One region of the Photobacterium satsumensis genome, then DNA from elsewhere that is predicted to be linked to it. Evidence: predicted binding sites of a transcription regulator. Region 1 holds the regulator's gene; each other region holds the start of a gene.
The links. Region 1 encodes CRP, which controls carbon source genes, mostly activating them, when cyclic AMP is high. Its sites were predicted from a motif close to TGTGANNNNNNTCACA; they were not measured.

Region 1 (4,509 bases):
CAGTTCCGCCGTTACCTGCACACATTCGACGAAGCCGTGCCTTACAACCTCATGCCCGGCACCTTCACGCCTTGGCAGACCCTACCGGAAAATACCGACCTGCTGTTCTATGAAGGCCTGCACGGTGGTGTCGTCGACGGTGAGGTCAATGCCGCCCAGCATGTCGATTTGCTGATTGGCATGGTGCCGATCGTCAACTTGGAATGGATCCAGAAAATTGTCAGGGATACCCGGGATCGTGGCCATTCCCGCGAAGCGGTAATGGAGTCGATTGTCCGCTCGATGGATGACTACCTCAATTACATCACCCCGCAGTTTTCCCGTACCCACATCAACTTCCAGCGGGTACCGACGGTAGATACTTCCAACCCGTTCAGTGCCAAGGCCATTCCAAGCCTCGACGAAAGCTTTGTGGTGATCCGATTCCGCGGGATCAAGAAGGTGGACTTTCCCTACCTGCTATCGATGATCCAAGGGTCGTTTATGTCGCGCCACAACACCCTGGTGGTACCTGGCGGCAAGATGAGTTTTGCCATGGAGCTGATCATGCGGCCGCTGATCCAGCAGCTGATTGATACGGGGAAAATAGGTTAAGACCGGCGATAGGCGATAGGCGATAGGCGATAGGCGATAGGCGATAGGCGTGATTTTCCTCTCGCCCCGGGCCCATCGCCATTTCTTGCCGCTATATTACTCTTCCACCACCTCATACGAGTGGGTCATCTCAACTCCTTCTCCCAGCATCAGGCACACCGAGCAGTATTTTTCCAGCGAGTCGGCCACTGTTTTGGCCACAACGGCTTCATCGAGGTTTTCACCCGTCACCACAAAGTGCAAGTTGGCGGTGGTGAAAATACGAGGAGCCTGCTCGCGACGCACCGAATTGATTTGCGCTTCACAACCGGTGATCTTCTGTCCTGCAGATTTGAGTCCGTCAACCACATCCACCGAGCTGCACCCACCCGCAGCCATCAGTACCAGCTCCATTGGACTCGGGGCTTTTTCTCCGCCATTGCCGTCCATAACCACGCTGTGGCCGGAATTTGACTGTCCAAGGAAGGTCATATTCTCGACCCATTTCACTCGTGATTGCATTGGTTTCTCCTTACAACTTATAGGGGGTTTCGGCACTATCTAGCAACTGTGTGATCATGTGCACACTTATGACTACAAAATGGCCTTTTCACATAGATCAATATCAAGAAAAGCGCGCCGAAAAAAGATAAAATCTGAACTAATTATTCACGTGAGCTTGCAGCCCAGCGGTTGACTGAATATCCTAAACGACGAACTCATTATGGTTAGGCCCAGCCTCATTTTTTAAAGGACGTCGTTGTTGGGCAACAAACGCAGAGGAAGTTAGTAATATGGTTCCAGGTAAACCTCAAACAGATCCAACTCTAGAGTGGTTTCTTTCCCATTGCCACATTCATAAATACCCTTCAAAGAGTACTTTGATCCACGCGGGTGAAAAAGCCGAGACGCTCTACTACATCGTCAAAGGTTCTGTTGCGGTCCTGATCAAGGATGAAGAAGGTAAGGAAATGATCCTGTCTTACCTAAACCAAGGTGACTTCATCGGTGAATTAGGCCTATTCGAAGAAGGCCAAGAGCGTACTGCATGGGTTCGTGCTAAGACCCCTTGTGAAGTCGCAGAAATTTCTTTCAAGAAGTTCCGCCAGCTAATCCAAGTTAACCCAGACATCCTGATGCGCCTTTCAGCACAGATGGCAAGCCGCCTACAGGTGACGAGCCAGAAAGTCGGTGACTTGGCATTCCTGGATGTAACAGGCCGTATCGCACAGACACTATTGAACCTGGCTAAACAGCCAGATGCAATGACTCACCCAGATGGTATGCAAATCAAGATCACCCGTCAGGAAATCGGCCAAATCGTTGGTTGTTCCCGTGAGACTGTTGGTCGTATCTTGAAGATGCTAGAAGAGCAGAACCTGATCTCTGCCCACGGTAAAACTATCGTTGTTTACGGTACCCGTTAAACCATCCGGTTTACTGCCAGATACTCAAAAAGCCGCACTATGCGGCTTTTTTATTGCCTACCCTGCCCACTTTCATACTTACAGGGCATTACTGTCTACCCCATCACTCTTTTTGTGCTTGTATCTACCCGGCTTAGTGCTACATTGTGCATATCAATTCTCATCACCTGTAATGGAATACCGGTATGGACATCGAACGCTTTTCACCACATAGCTCCCACCACGTGCAGCGCGGCGTCATTTCGCCACTACCCGATACAATTGAAATGACCGGTTTCAGCGACAGCCGTCACTACCTTGAGCAACACGAGAAGGTAAAGCGCCATACACCGGAGTCCCACTTTGGGTATCCGCTCGACAGCCTCAAACACTAAAGTCGGGCGCAAAAAAACCTGTGACCCTATCAGCCACAGGCGCTTTATGTTTTACCCAGTTATGATAATGCAGGGGCCCTCATGAAAGGGCCTTGCTGATTCAGTTGGTTTAACTGGCATCCGTGCTTTCAAAGATTTTATCTGCCGACGCTTCAACGAAGCCGGTATATAGCTCACCGTCCTCTTTCGGATAGCGCTTGGCAAACTCATAGAAGCCGCCCGGTATAGTATGCACGCCATCGATAAACCCAACCTCGACCCGGTCTGCCATGGTCGATGACTGCTCGAGCATCACTTCAGGACTGCCTTTGACCTCACCGCCTGCACTGTTGATTTCAAAGCCATTATGACGCAACAAGTGATTGACCTCATCGACCTCGGTAAACTGCTCAAGCTGGTTCAGGCTAACAGTAAAGTGGTTGGCACCGAAACCATGGGCGGCCAGCCAGCCGGCATATTCGCTTTCAGCCGCCAATAGCTCATAGGTCGCGTAGTCCAAGTCCCATAACCGCCCACCATAGAGAAAGGCCGGATCATGCATGGCCTGCTCCGGCACCTGATCGACCAAATCCCTAACCGTCTGCTGCAGTAACGAGCTGAACTGGCCAACCATCAACTCACTGATAAACACTTTGGGTGCCAGCGGGTTCGGATGCTCAAAATGCTCGGCATACAACTTTTTGGCCTCAAAGTGATAGCGGCCACACGGCTTGTAGCCAATGGCAATGAACGGGGCCGCCAGCCGGTCAAGCCCGACCTTCGGCAGGTTGAATGTCCGCAGCGCAATATGATCGTTGAGCAGCGGCTCTTCTTCGGTCAGCAGATCATGAACCTGAGCGGCTGATGGGCATAGGCGCTGGATGTAATCCTGCCATAGCCCGGCAAATAGTTGCTCTACCCTTTCCATGTGCTCGCTATCCTCTTTGGCTGGTGAATGATTGATGGCCATCAAAGCGAAAGACCCGGTGATAGCTGAGCGGGAAGCTCCGGCTGTTCACCTTCCATCGACGCCATCGGGTATGCACAGTAGTCTGCCGCGTAATACGCACTTGGCCGTAAGTTACCCGACGCGCCAGGTCCACCGAATGGCGCATCGCCACTAGCTCCCGTTAGCTGGCGATTGCGGTTTACAATGCCGGCCCGGATATGTTCAATGAAATACTGCCACTCACTGTCATCGGTCGATACCAAGCCTGCCGATAGGCCATAGCGGGTATCATTGGCCTTTTCTACCGCTTCGTCCAAATCGTGATAACGGTCAACCTGCAGCAGCGGACCAAAGTATTCTTCATCAGGTAGTTCATCGATATTGCTGACGTCGATGATCCCCGGTGTGACAATCGCCCCTTGGCCACGGGTCGCTGGCAGCAGCACTTCACCACCTAGCTCGACCAACTGCGACTGGGCCTGCACAATATTATCAGCCGCCTGAAGCGACACTTGTGCCCCCATAAACGGTGCTGGCTCATCGAACTGGCCACCGACGCGGATCTGGCGGGTTAACTCGAGCAAGCGCGCCAAAATACGATCGCCTTCCACACCGTGAGGTAAGTACAGACGACGAGCGCAGGTACAACGCTGTCCGGCACTGATAAAGGCAGACTGAATAATAGTGTAGACAGTCGCATCCAACTCGCCATAGTGACGGGAGATCACCATCGGATTATTGCCGCCCATTTCCAACGCCAGCATTTTACCCGGCTGGCCGGCAAACTGACGGTGCAGCAAATGGCCGGTATTGGCACTACCGGTAAACAGCAGTCCATCAATGCCCTTGGCACCCGCTAGGGCTTCACCGGTTGCCCGTGCGCCCTGAACCAGGTTAATCACACCCTCAGGCAAACCGGCCTGCTGCCATAACTTCATACATTCTTCAGCCACCTTAGGGGTCAGATCCGATGGCTTAAATACCACGGTATTCCCTGCCAGCAAGGCCGGGACGATATGGCCATTGGGTAGGTGTCCCGGGAAATTATAGGGTCCGAAGACCGCCATGACACCCAATGGACGGTGACGAAGCACGGCTTGGGTGCCAGCAACGTCTTTTTGCTTATCGCCTGTACGCTCATGGTAGGCACGCAGCGATATGGCAATCTTACCCACCATCGCGCCAGCTTCGGTACGGGTTTCCCACA
Region 2 (4,509 bases), on a different contig from region 1:
CAACGTTACGGGTATTCATGCTGAGCGATCGATAGCCCATCCCCACCAGCAACAAGGCACCAATCGGATCACCGGCTAACTCGCCACATACGCTGACCGGCAGTTCAAGCTGCTGACTCACGTCGACAATATGCTTGAGTGCATGGATCACGGCTGGGTGCAGCGCATCATAGACACCGGCAACCCGTGAATTGTTCCGGTCAACGGCTAACAAATATTGAGTTAAGTCGTTACTACCGACCGAAATATAATCCACCCGCCCTTTCAAGACAGGCAACTGGTAAAGGATGGAGGGAACTTCAATCATGATCCCGATCCGTGGCCGGCGCAATACATACCCCTGCTCAGCCGCTGTTTTTGCCACCTCGGTATAGGCCCGTTCAATCAAGGCCAGCGATTCGTCCAGCTCAGCAATACCGGAGATCATCGGCAGCAGGATATCCATGTTGTCATGCCCGATACTGGCTTTCAGCATCGCCCTCACCTGAATCAGGAAAATCTCTGGATGGTCGAGGGTGAAACGGATCCCGCGCCAGCCCAAAAAGGGGTTGTCCTCTTCAATGGCCAGGTAAGGCAACGGTTTATCACCGCCAATATCCAGGGTTCGCATGACCACCGGCTTGCCGCCGTAGGTTTTGAGAATAGACTGGTACTGCTGGGTTTGTTCTTCTTCCGACGGAAAGCTGCGCTGTAGCAGGAAAGGCACCTCGGTACGGTATAAACCGACACCATCAACGCCGCGGTTAACGGCTATACTGGTGTCGGCACTCAGGCCGGCATTGAGGAAAATATTGATACGTTCATCATCAAGCGTCGCCGCAGGCTTGTCCAAACCGGTCTCGACGACTTCGGCCAGTTCCTGCTCTTCTTTCTGCAAGCGTAGGTATTCAGCCAATACATGGCGGTTGGGGTTGACCAGTAGATCGCCACGATACCCATCGACAATGACTTGGCTGTTGTGAATTTTTTCCGGGACGAAATCGACCCCCATCACCGCCGGGATCCCCAGAGCCCTGGAAAGGATCGCAGCATGGGAATTAGCGGCCCCTTCCTGGGAAACCACCGCTGCCAGCTTGTCGCGCGGGACACTGGCCAGCATCGCCGCGGTCAATTCACGGGTCAGCAAGACCACCGGCTCCTCCCAGGTGTGCTCAGCGGCTTTCTCGTTTGCCAAAAAGTACAACAGCCGCTGGCCAAGCTCGCGGATATCCTGCGCCCGCTCCTTGAGATAGACATCTTCCATATTGGAAAAGCGGGCAGAATAGCTTTCCACTACCTGACGGATCGCCCATTCAGCCAAGTCCCCGCCAGCGATTTTACGGAACAGATCCTTGCGCAGCATAGGATCATTGAGTAAGTGACTGAACAAGTCGAAAATCGCCAACGTTTCCTTGTGCAGCTCGCTGTCGAAACGCTTGCGCAACCGGCGAAATTCCGCACTCGCCAGTTCAATGGCGATACTCAGGCGCTCTTGCTCTGCATCCCGGTCCAAGCAAGAAGCCGGAGCCACCAACTCAAGTCGCGGCTGGTTATCATCCCACCAGGCGCGGGCAACTGCGACCCCGGTTGACGCTGCCGAACCCACCAAGTGCAAACCGTTATGTTGATCCGGCCACATTCCCTGCGCTTTGGCATGGGCAAGCAATACTGCCAGCTGAGCGGCCAGCGTGACCATGAAGGACTCTTCGCTTTCATCGAACTCGCGCTGTTCACGCTGCTGGATCACCAACACCCCAAGCACTTGGCGCTGATGGATAATTGGCGTACCGAAAAACGAACTGAAGGATTCTTCCCCGATCCCGGGGAGATGTTTGAAATGAGGATGGTGCCGGGCATCGGCAACATTGATTGGCTCAGCCCGGTCAGCAACCAAGCCAACCAACCCTTTACCAAAAGGCAAGCCAACATGGCGGTGGGGCTTTTTAAGCCCCTTGGTCGCCATCAAGGTGAAGCGCTGGCGCTGGTGATCAGCAATGTATACCGAGCAGCACTCGGTCTTCATCGCCTTGCACGTATTGATCACCAGTTGTTCAAGGGCATCAAGCAGACTCGGGGCCGTCGCCACCTTTTCAACAATTTCTCTTAGTTGCGTCAGCATAATCCGCCCCGCTCCCTACCAACAACCCTAGCCGCGCTTGCTCCGGCGCTTTTTTCGTTCTTTGCGCTCTTTAAAAGGCATGGCTATGGCCGCAAATTCTTTTAATGCTCTGCGATAAACATCTCGCTTGAAAGACACAACCTGACGCACCGGATACCAATAGCTGACCCAGCGCCAACCATCGAACTCTGGCGTACTGCCACGTTGCATATTCACCTTTGACTCATCGCACTCTAGACTAAGCAGAAACCATTTCTGCTTTTGCCCGATACAAACCGGCTTGGAATCCCAGCGCACTAGGCGCTTGGGTAACTTGTAACGAAGCCAGTGGCGGCTTGACGCCACAATTCGTACATCCTTCTTGGTTAGCCCTACTTCCTCGTATAATTCCCGGTACATGGCTTGCTCTGGGGTTTCCCCTTCATCAATCCCACCTTGCGGAAACTGCCAAGAATGTTGTCCATATCGTCGAGCCCAGAATACTTGGCCATGGCTATTACAGATCACAATACCCACATTAGGGCGGTACCCATCGCCATCAATCACTGGACGACCTCAATTAAATCTCTATTAATAGTGATTTTTTCACAGACAACTCAATGGGTAAACAAACATTGTTATTTATCCGTCTATTTTCCTAGCCAAGCCTCATTATCTGGATAACTTTTAGTGCCCGGATACTTTATGAACATCGCAATGAGACATAGCCCACATTTATACACGTTTTCTGTGGATAGATTTGTGAAGAAGCCGTCAATCCAGAGGCTCAATCCCTACTTTACAGTCACCAACCAATAAAAACCATGGCTCAACATTCAAATAAAAACCTTAATAAACATGAATTAAAAATCAAAAAACCATCTCTAACCACGCTTTATGACTCGATCATTTTCATCCCTGATCGCGATCGGTCAAAGATCAACCAATCATCATTTTATCCACATCAAAAAGCACCAACCACTCAAAAAAGCACCACTCAACTGATTAAATTACCAACCAACACCTGTATAAATGCACAGACAGAGTGGGATAAAGTTTTTCTTCTGTTAACCCTGTGGATAACTGGGTAATAGGATCCTCCACGACGGCTATGGTAGGATCACCAGCCACAAAGAAGGTAAACGTCATGCAACCCACCCCAAAGACTGAACAGGAACTTTTGATACGTGCCAACGCCCTCGCCGGAATGACCCTCGGTGAACTGGCACAGATCGCCAATATTGCCGTCCCGCCAGATCTACGTCGTGATAAGGGGTGGGTAGGACAACTGTTGGAGTGGCACCTCGGTGCCAGCGCTGGTAGCAAGCCTGTGCCTGATTTCGCCGAGCTTGGCATTGAGCTCAAGACTATTCCGGTGGGCTATCACGGCAAACCTCTGGAAACAACTTTCGTCTGTGTTGCCCCACTGATAGGACTACATGGCCTAAGCTGGGAAAACAGCCATATACGCCACAAACTGGCACGAGTTCTGTGGGTCCCGGTTGAGGGAGAGCGGGACATTCCCCTTGCCGATCGCCATGTCGGCTCCCCGATGTTGTGGAGCCCTTCACCAGAAGAAGAGCAGCAGCTCAGGCAGGACTGGGAAGAGCTGATGGATATGATCGTACTCGGCCAAGTCGAGCAGATCACCGCACGCCACGGCGAAGTGCTGCAACTGCGACCAAAAGCGGCCAACAGAAAAGCGCTGACCGAAGCCTACGGCGCCAATGGCCAGCCAATCAAAACCCTGCCAAGAGGGTTCTACCTGAAGACCCAATTTACCGCCAGCCTACTGGAAAAGTACTTTATCCTCTAGAGGGGGCCTAAAGTGCGATCGTCATATCCTCCCGACAGTTGCTCAACTGGCCGTCAGGCGAGAACTCATCATAGGGATCAATAACCCTTAGCGTCACGCTGGTGATCCCCAGCGGCCGTAACAGCTCCCTCACCTGTTCGATGGACTGGAACTTGACCATGTCCCCGCTCTCAGTCTTGAGCGGTTCGAGATGATGCTTGTATTCCACTTCAAGCAGGTAGTCAGAACAGCCGGCATAACTTGTCAGAATACAAGCAGGGATGGCCCCACCTCCCGCTTTGGTCCAGTGTTTCAGTTGTGACAGCTTCATCGCGCCTCCCCCAGCGTTGCTCAGCATTACCGACACGGCAATACCTAACTATTGGTCACAATCCCTAACCCGGCAAGGTCAAGATAGCGGCGAGCCGAGGTGTTGTGGGACTTCTCACACTATTGAACTCGCGCTATAGTCGAAGACAGAACATCTGCTGAGCCCAAGGAGGGCGAATGAAATACCACAAGATCCCTCACTCGAGTCTTGAGGTCAGCAAAATCTGCCTCGGCACCATGACCTTCGGTGAGCAAAACAACGAACAAGAGGCACATAGCCAGCTAGATTTGGCCTTTGATCGCGGGA
Region 3 (4,509 bases), on a different contig from region 1:
TATTCCTCTTCGATTAACCCTGCCTCAATGTAATACTTTCTCGCACCGTCATGAAGGGGAGCGGTGAGGCCATCTGTCACCATTTCTTCTTTGCTAAGAATGGCAAAAGCAGGATGGAGTTTTTTGAAGTTATCGAAGTTGTCGAACACCGACTTCACGACTTCGTAGATGATCTTCTCGTCTACGGCAGCCGATGACACAAAGGTGGCACCAACGCCAAAGGTTTGCACATCGTTATCATTGCCGCGGTACATTTTCCCCGGTACTGTTGCTTTTCGGTAGAAGCTATTCTCCTCAACCAGTTTATCGACAATGAGCCCAGAAACGTTGACGATCACACTATTACAGGCGGTTGTCGCTTCTTTGATAGCTCCGCTTGGGTGACCAACGGTATAGACCATGGCATCGATTTTGTTATCACACAGGGCCTTGGATTGCTCTGATGCTTTGAGCTCTGACACCAACGCAAAATCTTTTTCTGTCCAGCCGTAGGCTTGCATCAACACCTCCATGGTTCCACGTTGGCCTGAACCCGGATTACCGATATTTACCCGCTTGCCTTTTAGATCTTCAAAGTTCTTGATGCCTGAATCTGCACGCGCTACGACAGTAAAAGGTTCAGGATGAATAGAGAATAAAGAGCGGAGTGATTTGAAAGGGCCTTTATCTTTAAACTTACTGGTACCGTTGTAAGCGTGATATTGCCAGTCTGACTGGGCAATACCAAGATCCAGATCGCCAGCCCGGATACTGTTGATGTTATAGATCGAGCCACCGGTTGATTCAACCGAGCACCTCACCCCGTGTCTTTTCCTATCTTTATTTACAAGTCGGCAAATAGCACCCCCCGTCGGGTAGTAAACACCGGTTACGCCACCGGTACCGATCGTGACGAAAGATTGGGCCTGTGAAACTGAAGAAAGTGATAGCAGAGCGCCACCGATAAACGAGAGAACTAAAGCGCGCCAAGACATTCCGTAAACCTCACATGTTGTTGATCATACATGACGACTCAACCTTTAACTTAGCAATAGGTTGGGCGGTTTAGGGAGAGTGTAGACGGTGGTGAAGTGAGACTTGTCGTGGGATTAAGACAACCCCCGAGCGTACCGTTATTTCAGATAGTTACCTAAATAACTTCAGGATGCTTGGGTAAATGCTCGAGGGCAAGTCTTGATATTAAGCTTTTGCCGTGGCCGCTTTTTTATTTTCCCACTGGGTAATGAAAGCAACAGAGGCAATGATAATTGCGGCGCCGAGCCACAACCTGCCTGGTGGAACCCAACCAAAGACGACCCAGCCGCCAAGCACATTCAGAGGTAGTTTGGCATGATCAAACGGCTGAACAAAAGAGGCGTCGGCCACCGCATACGCTTTGGCAATTGCCCACTGGGCCAGCGCAGTTAATAACCCCGCACCACCCAGCAATATCCAAGTTAAACCTGTTTGCGGCAGTGTAAACTCTGGGACGGCTAGGAACAGGTTATACGGTGTGATAAGGATCAGCAGGTATACCACAATGGTGGTTGGTGACTCACTGGATGACATTTTCTTCACCATGAGCGAGTAACAAGCCCAGAAGAATGCAGCAGCCACCGGGAGTAGCGTTGCCCAGCTGAAACCGTCTGACCAAGGTTCTAGGATGATCATCGCGCCGCAGAAACCAGCAAGTGTGGCGATCCAGCGTGCGGTACCGACGTTCTCTTTAAGAAATAGACCTGCACCAATCGTGGCAAACAGCGGTGAGGTCATCAGCAGCGCGATACCCTGCCAGATTGGCACCGGATACGCCAGCGCCCATAGCCACAGTTGAATACCGATTACCGCGAGCAATACACGAAAACAGTGTTGGCCAAAATGTTGGGTGCGCAGTGCATTGCGAATACCTAAGGTTCTTAACCAAGGAAAAATGGCCACCAAGGCAATGAAGTACTGGAATAGGGCAACAGTGGTTGATGGAAGGTGTAAAACCATACTGAGGTACTGTGCCAGGCTGTTGACTATCGCAAAAGCTAAGCCGGCAGTGACCATCCAGCTAGCCCCTTGAATCGGGTTGTGTTGATGAGACATGAAATTAAGGTTTATTGAGTTTATAACTGGAAAATCATACTCCTACCTTTGGTAAGAGAAAACCGCTTTCTGTTCGCTAAGCGACAACAGATACAAAAAAGCCGCCAAATGGCGGCTTATTATCTTCATTGTGCTTATGCAGCAACATAAGACAGTGGAATATCCGGGTTCAGTGCTTCCAGTGTCGTCTGCGTATCAGAGAGATGGCTGATAGTGCTATCCGCTTTTTCAACCAGTGCCGCTTCTTCAATGTCAGCAAGCGGGTAACCCGCCATGTTCATGTTAACCAATGCCACCTGTAACGGAGGAAGGCTAGGGTTGAAAGCTGCATTTTCGGCATACATACCGATAAACGTTTTACCGTCTTTTGCTTTCAGTGCCACACCGCTGAAGTTTTTAGTGTAAGGCGCATGCGCACGGTTAGCCGCTTGGCAAGCTTGTTGAATGAGGGCTTCTGATGCTTCGATTTCCACACCGTTATCAACTTTAGATAGTAGCGCATCAGTTACATTCAGGTCGGCTGGACCAAAAGACTCAGGCAAGTACTCTTGCAGTGACTTAGCAGCACGTTCTGGCAATTGAACAACCAATTCGTTCGCTGTTGTTAGCTCGTTCATGAACTGGCGACAGTGACCACAAGGGCTGTAGTTAATGGTGATATCAGAAATGCCGGTTTCGCCTTTTACCCAAGCATGGCTAATGGCGGATTGTTCTGCGTGAATCGTTTGAGAAAGGCAAGCACCTACAAATTCCATGTTAGCACCGAAATAAAGCGTGCCAGATTGACCACGGACGATTGCGCCAACATAGAAATTAGAAATAGGTGCAACAGAATAAGCAGCGGCAAGCGGAAGTAATGCAACACGCAATTCACTGTCAGTCATGTTGGTTTTCGACATTAACTGAGCAAACACCTCAGGGTTTAAGGTGGCATCGAAATTCTCAGCTTCCAGTACAGGTTTAATTGCAGAAGCCAGATCAGCGGGTAGAGCGCCTAAAGCATCCATTACTTTAGTGTGCATGAGTTTTCACTCCGTCTTGTGTATGGAGAAACATTGTAGGCTTGGTAACGATATAATTGGGTGATCGTGATCACACTTATCAATCAACTGTTGCATCATTTGCAGCAATGCGAGTCGGGTCACACAGGTTGTAAATAAATTATAGAAGATAATCAATTATTTAGTTTTGTATTCGATTACTAGCACATCTTAGCGAAATATTGTCATGATGAGTGGAAACAATACTGGCGCTAAAATTGAAGTGATCACCCCACAAATGACTAAGGCCAATGAGCTGAATGCGCCTTCCTGATAATTTTCCTCTGCCGCTTTCGCTGTGCCTAATGCGTGAGAGACGGTACCCATGGTTAGCCCTTTGGCGATCGGCGCTTTAACACCAATCAGGCGGAATAGAGGGTAGCCCAAAACTGCACCAAATAACCCGGCAATAATAACCATGATAGCGGCAACCGAAGGGAGTCCACCAACTTGTTCGGCCACGGCCATCGCGATTGGGGTCGTCACCGACTTAGGGAGAATCGATGCTGTCAGCTGTGCATCAGCCCCTAGCATCAGTGCGATGCCAGCACCGGTGATCATAGATAACAAGCTACCGATTAAACAGACAGAAAAGATCACCTTCCATTTCTTGCGGATCTGGCTAAGTTGCTCATAAAGTGGAAAAGCCAAGGCAACCACCGCAGGCTCAAGTAACGCATTTAGCCATTTGTTCTGCTCGAAATAGGTTTCATAAGGAACCTCAAGCCACATGAGCAGAGGGATGATCACGAGCAAGCAAATAAGGAGCGGATTAACGATCGGATGCTGGATATGCTTGGAAATATAGCGGGCCGTGTAAAACACGACTAAGGTAGTCAGCAGCCAGATCATTGTTTTTCCTTATAGTGTGTTGCTAAACCTATGGTGACGAAGACCACCACACTACTGCCTATCGTGCTAAGTAGGATGATAAGGGCATTATTGGTCAGAAGATCGAGGTAGTTCATCAGGCCGATGCCAACAGGGACGAACAATAAAGCCATGTGGCGAATCAGCAGGTGGCAGCCTTGCATTGCCCAGTGGGCAGGAATAAGCCCCATAGAAAGAATGGTGAACAATATCAGCATGCCGATGATGCTACCGGGGATGGCTAAACCGGTAAGGTGTTGGATGCCTTTGCCTAACATTAGGCAGACAAAGATAATAAAAAAAGATCGTAGATATGCCATGAGCGCTTCAGAATTGGTAGAAGAAACGCATTTATCATACAAAATAAATGTGATCTAAGCCACACTTAGTTGTCATGAATTTAGTGCATTAAAAAGAGCTAGTACTTCATAAATAGTCTAGAAATGAAGCAGTAATGACCCCCGCAGCCAGCAATGCCAATATGGCAACCGAGATTTTATGTACCACACTGGTTTTTACTATCTCTTCT
Region 4 (4,509 bases), on a different contig from region 1:
CTATCAGCATGGTAATAACGGTAAGGGTCGTAGCCCTCTTGTTTCAGCTTCTGTACTTCATCGACCAGTAGGCCGAAGATGAAGATGTTTTCGTCGCCCACTTCTTCGCGCATTTCTACGTTAGCACCGTCCATCGTACCGATAGTCAAGGCACCGTTCATGGCGAACTTCATGTTACCTGTTCCTGATGCTTCTTTACCTGCCGTCGAGATCTGCTCAGATACATCAGCCGCAGGGAACAAGATTTCAGCCAAGCTCACACGGTAGTCAGGGATGAATACCACTTTCAGCTTACCGCCAAGACGTGGGTCATTGTTCACTTTCTCAGCCACTTTATTGATGGCAAAGATAATGTCTTTAGCCAATGCGTAGCCCGGTGCCGCTTTCGCGCCGAAGAAGAACACACGTGGGTGCATGTCGAACGTTGGGTCGTTCAGCAGACGGTGGTATAGCGCCAGAATGTTAAGCAAGTTCAGGTGCTGGCGCTTGTACTCATGCAGACGCTTGATTTGGATATCAAAGATTGCATCAGTATCGAGTTCGATACCCATGTTTTCTTCCACCCAGTCAGCCAAACGCTGCTTGTTCTCTTTTTTCACTGCCATGTAGCGCTTCTGGAAGGCTTCATCGTCAGCGAATTTCTCTAGACCGGCGATTTTCTCTAGGTTCGCTGGCCAGTCATTACCCACTTTCTCGCTGATCAGCGCAGAAAGACCTGGGTTACAGTATTTGATCCAACGACGCGGTGTCACACCGTTGGTCACGTTGGTCAAACGGCCAGGGAAGATCTCGTTGAACTCAGGGAACAGGTCACGCTTCACTAGCTCCGAGTGCAATGCGGCGACACCGTTTACTGCGTAGGTGCTGACCACACACAGGTTAGCCATGCGAACCATGCGCTGTGGGCCTTCCTGAATGATTGAAAGCTTACGCTTCACTTCGTTGTTGCCTGGCCAAGTTTGTTCAACCTGCTTCATGAAGCGGTGGTTGATTTCAAAAATAATTTCCATGTGGCGCGGTAGCATCTGCTGGATCAGAGCCTCGCTCCATGTTTCCAGCGCTTCTGGAAGCAATGTGTGGTTGGTGTAAGCAAATGTCTTTGAAGAAATTTCCCACGCTTTCTCCCAGCCTAGTTTGTACTCATCCAGAAGGATGCGCATTAGCTCAGGGATAGCGATAGTTGGGTGGGTGTCATTCAGCTGAATAGTTTCCAGCTCAGACAGCGACTCAATCGAGTTACCTGCCGCTTCATGGCGACGTAGGATATCAGCAACCGAACATGCACAGTGGAAGTACTGCTGCATCAGGCGAAGTGCTTTACCCTGATCATGGTTATCGTTCGGGTAAAGAACTTTCGTCACGTTACCTGCTTCTAGTGCAGAGTACTGTGCACCTACGTAGTCACCATCATTGAAACGCGCTAGGCTAAATGGCGCATTCGAGCGACATTCCCATAGTCGTAATGGGTAAACGCTCTTGTTGTCGTAACCTACGATTGGTAAGTCCCAAGCCACACCTTCAACAGACATAGCTGGTACCCAACGGCGGCACTCAACACCATTTTCATCGGTGTAACCTTCAACGTGACCGTATAGGCTGACTTCTTGGCTGAGCTCAGGGCGAAGAACTTCCCATGGGTAACCTTCGATACCACGCCATGCATCTGGTGCTTCTACCTGACGGCCGTCAACGAATGACTGGCGGAATAGACCGTATTCGTAGTGTAGACCGTAACCTACCGCTGGGTATTCCTGTGCTGCCAATGAGTCCATGAAACATGCCGCTAGACGACCTAGACCACCATTACCCAGTGCTGGGTCACGCTCTTCTTCCAATAGGTCTGTTAGGTTCTGGCCCATTTCTTCCATTGCTTCAGCAACGTTTTCGTATAGGCCCATGCTGATTAGGTTGTTGCCGGTAAGGCGGCCGATCAGAAATTCCAGTGAAAGGTAGTTCACACTGCGCGCTTTCTGCTCAGCAAGATTCTTTTCAGTGGCCAATAGGTTGCCAGTGCTGATTTCAGCCAGTGCTTTACCCATTGCCAAATACCAACTGCGAGCCGTCGCAGTTTCATCGGTAGATGCGTAAGTTGTTGTTAGGTGTTTTTCTACTGCCGCTTGGAAAGCTGCTTTATTAAATTGTTGTGTCTGACCATTCTTAGGCATGGTTCAATCTCGCTCTAGGATTATTTCCAACTGCTGACAATGTTGCCTGTATTTATCAGCGCTAACATCCTCCCGAATCGGGGAGGAGTAGGGATGAGTGGGAGGGGCGTAGTTATGAATCTCCCCCACTTTCTGTGACAAGATGCAAAATTCTGGGGTGTAGAAAGACTTAAACGCCCATCCATATGCATTTAAAGTCACAATTACAGACTACATTCCCATGTGCAATTGGGTAGATACAAGATCATGAAAGATTATAGATATGTGAGCTGTGTCATAAATATGGGGATGAGTTGGCAACTTTTGCTGAATTCAACCTAATGCGCTGTCAAAGTTATCGACTAGATCAAATGCCGTACTGCAATTTTTTGAAATGATGACCAGGATTACACGGCATAAATGCTCAGATAACATAATTCATTCAGAGCAGCGCTCCTGAGCGACAATGGACTGAAACCTTACAATAAGATAGCAAGACTATGTGGATACCATCTAAATTAACTCGTCCGGCACGCCTTCATAATGCGATTCTGCGTCCCCGTTTGCTGGAAACGCTAGAGCAGGCCCCGTTTTACCGTCTTGTGCTGTTTCGATCACCTGCGGGCTATGGCAAAACGACCATGGCAGCCCAATGGTTGAATGAGCACCCGCATACCGGTTGGTTTAATATCGACGAAAATGACAACGACACCTTCCGCTTTGCGAACTACTTACTGCAAAATATCAACAAAGCGACCAACAGCGCCTGTTTGAAAACTCAGGCTATGGCTGAGCGCCGTCAGTTTGCATGCCTATCGACCCTCTTCAGCGAACTGTTCGGCGAGCTCGCTAACTACCATGAACAAACTTACATCGTGCTCGATGACTATCACCTTATCAATAATGATGATATTCACGACGGTTTACGTTTCTTCCTCAAGCATATGCCAGATAATCTGACGTTAGTGGTTACCAGCCGCACTTTACCGCCTCTAGGCACGGCTAACCTGCGCATCCGTGATTTATTGATCGAGGTAGATAACGACTTACTGGCCTTCGATGAAGAAGAAACGACCCGCTTTTTCGACAAGCGTATCGGTGAAAATATCGAAGCGAATGTTTTAAGATTACTCCACCAACAAGTGGAAGGCTGGCCTTCTGCCCTGCAGTTAATCGCACTACATGCCCAACAAAAGCCGCACAACTTGGTTGAATCAGCCGAATCGATGGCGAGTTTTAACCGTGGGCACCTGTGGGATTATCTTGCAGAAGAAGTTTTCGACCTACTTGATGGAGAAACCCAGCAATTCCTGTTGCAATGTTCAGTGCTCGATATGTTCAATGCACAACTTGTTACCGATCTGACTGGGCGTAGTGATGCCTTAGCGGTTCTCGAATCACTTAACCGTTTTGGCTTGTTCCTCAATACGCTTGAGGGGGATAACAACTGGTACCGCTTCCACAACCTGTTTGCTGAATTCCTCCGCCACCAGCGCTACTCCCAGATCCCTCAGCAGAGAGCTGAGTTACATGCATTGGCAGCCAAAGCTTGGTTGAAACAAAACTCTCCACAGCAAGCGCTACTTCATGCGCAAAAATGTGAAGATTCTGCGCTTGTTATCCATATTCTGTGCGATTTTGGCTGGGAGATGTTCCACCATGGTGAAATGAAGCTCCTTCAAGACGCCTTGAGTAACATCGACACTGAAGAACTCTACACCCAACCGCGTCTTAACCTACTTCATATGTGGTTACTGCAAAGTCAGCACCTATATAATGATGTCGGCGACATGATCGTGGAGACGGAAAAAGAGTTTGCCAAACGTGATATTGAGCTTGACGACGCCCTGCAGGGTGAATTCAATGCCCTACGCGCTCAGGTTGCAATCAACCAAAGCAAGCCAGATGATGCCCTGATACTTTCTGAACAGGCACTTGGCCAGTTGCCTTCGACAACCTACCGTAGCCGAATCGTTGCAACGTCAGTCGTCGGTGAGGTACACCATTGTTTGGGTAATCTAAGCCGCGCATTACCGATGATGCAGCAAACAGAAAAGATGGCCCGCCAATATCATGTCTACCACCAAGCGTTGTGGGCTTTACTTCAGCAGGCTGAAATCCTACTGGCTCAAGGTTATGTCCAAAATGCCTACGAATTGCTAGAACAGGCTTTCAAGCTGGTCAAAGAACAACACCTACAACAAGTTCCGCTACATGAATTCCTGTTGCGCCTACGTGCCCAGATCCTTTGGTGCTGGAACCGCCTTGATGAAGCAGAAGAAGCCGCACTGAAAAGCCTTGAAGTGCTCGCTCCGTATGACGAAACCAAGTCACTACATGCTTATTCCATGCTGGCACGTATCGC

Region 2: a site for CRP is predicted at 2,796-2,811, ahead of rppH (RNA pyrophosphohydrolase). Genes of this name have one in related genera too.
Region 3: a site for CRP is predicted at 3,152-3,167, ahead of cdd (cytidine deaminase). Genes of this name have one in related genera too.
Region 4: a site for CRP is predicted at 2,429-2,444, ahead of malT (HTH-type transcriptional regulator MalT). Genes of this name have one in related genera too.

Annotation. Positions count from the first base shown of each region.
Region 1 covers NZ_JAKJSK010000011.1:15,759-20,267, forward strand. The annotation lists gene L4D79_RS21325 (phosphoribulokinase) at 1-594, shown strand, start outside; gene L4D79_RS21330 (OsmC family protein) at 691-1,095, opposite strand; gene crp (cAMP-activated global transcriptional regulator CRP) at 1,368-2,000, shown strand; gene L4D79_RS21340 (hypothetical protein) at 2,186-2,374, shown strand; gene L4D79_RS21345 (DUF1338 domain-containing protein) at 2,484-3,281, opposite strand; gene astD (succinylglutamate-semialdehyde dehydrogenase) at 3,323-4,509, opposite strand, start outside.
Region 2 covers NZ_JAKJSK010000012.1:100,804-105,312, forward strand. The annotation lists gene ptsP (phosphoenolpyruvate--protein phosphotransferase) at 1-2,098, opposite strand, end outside; gene rppH (RNA pyrophosphohydrolase) at 2,126-2,644, opposite strand; gene mutH (DNA mismatch repair endonuclease MutH) at 3,225-3,893, shown strand; gene L4D79_RS22765 (DUF6482 family protein) at 3,901-4,203, opposite strand; gene L4D79_RS22770 (NADP(H)-dependent aldo-keto reductase) at 4,380-4,509, shown strand, end outside.
Region 3 covers NZ_JAKJSK010000007.1:906,890-911,398, reverse strand. The annotation lists gene L4D79_RS15715 (TAXI family TRAP transporter solute-binding subunit) at 1-974, opposite strand, end outside; gene L4D79_RS15710 (DMT family transporter) at 1,180-2,070, opposite strand; gene cdd (cytidine deaminase) at 2,205-3,092, opposite strand; gene L4D79_RS15700 (CidB/LrgB family autolysis modulator) at 3,282-3,962, opposite strand; gene L4D79_RS15695 (CidA/LrgA family protein) at 3,959-4,300, opposite strand; gene L4D79_RS15690 (winged helix-turn-helix domain-containing protein) at 4,407-4,509, opposite strand, start outside.
Region 4 covers NZ_JAKJSK010000006.1:1,000,887-1,005,395, forward strand. The annotation lists gene L4D79_RS04745 (glycogen/starch/alpha-glucan phosphorylase) at 1-2,165, opposite strand, end outside; gene malT (HTH-type transcriptional regulator MalT) at 2,645-4,509, shown strand, end outside.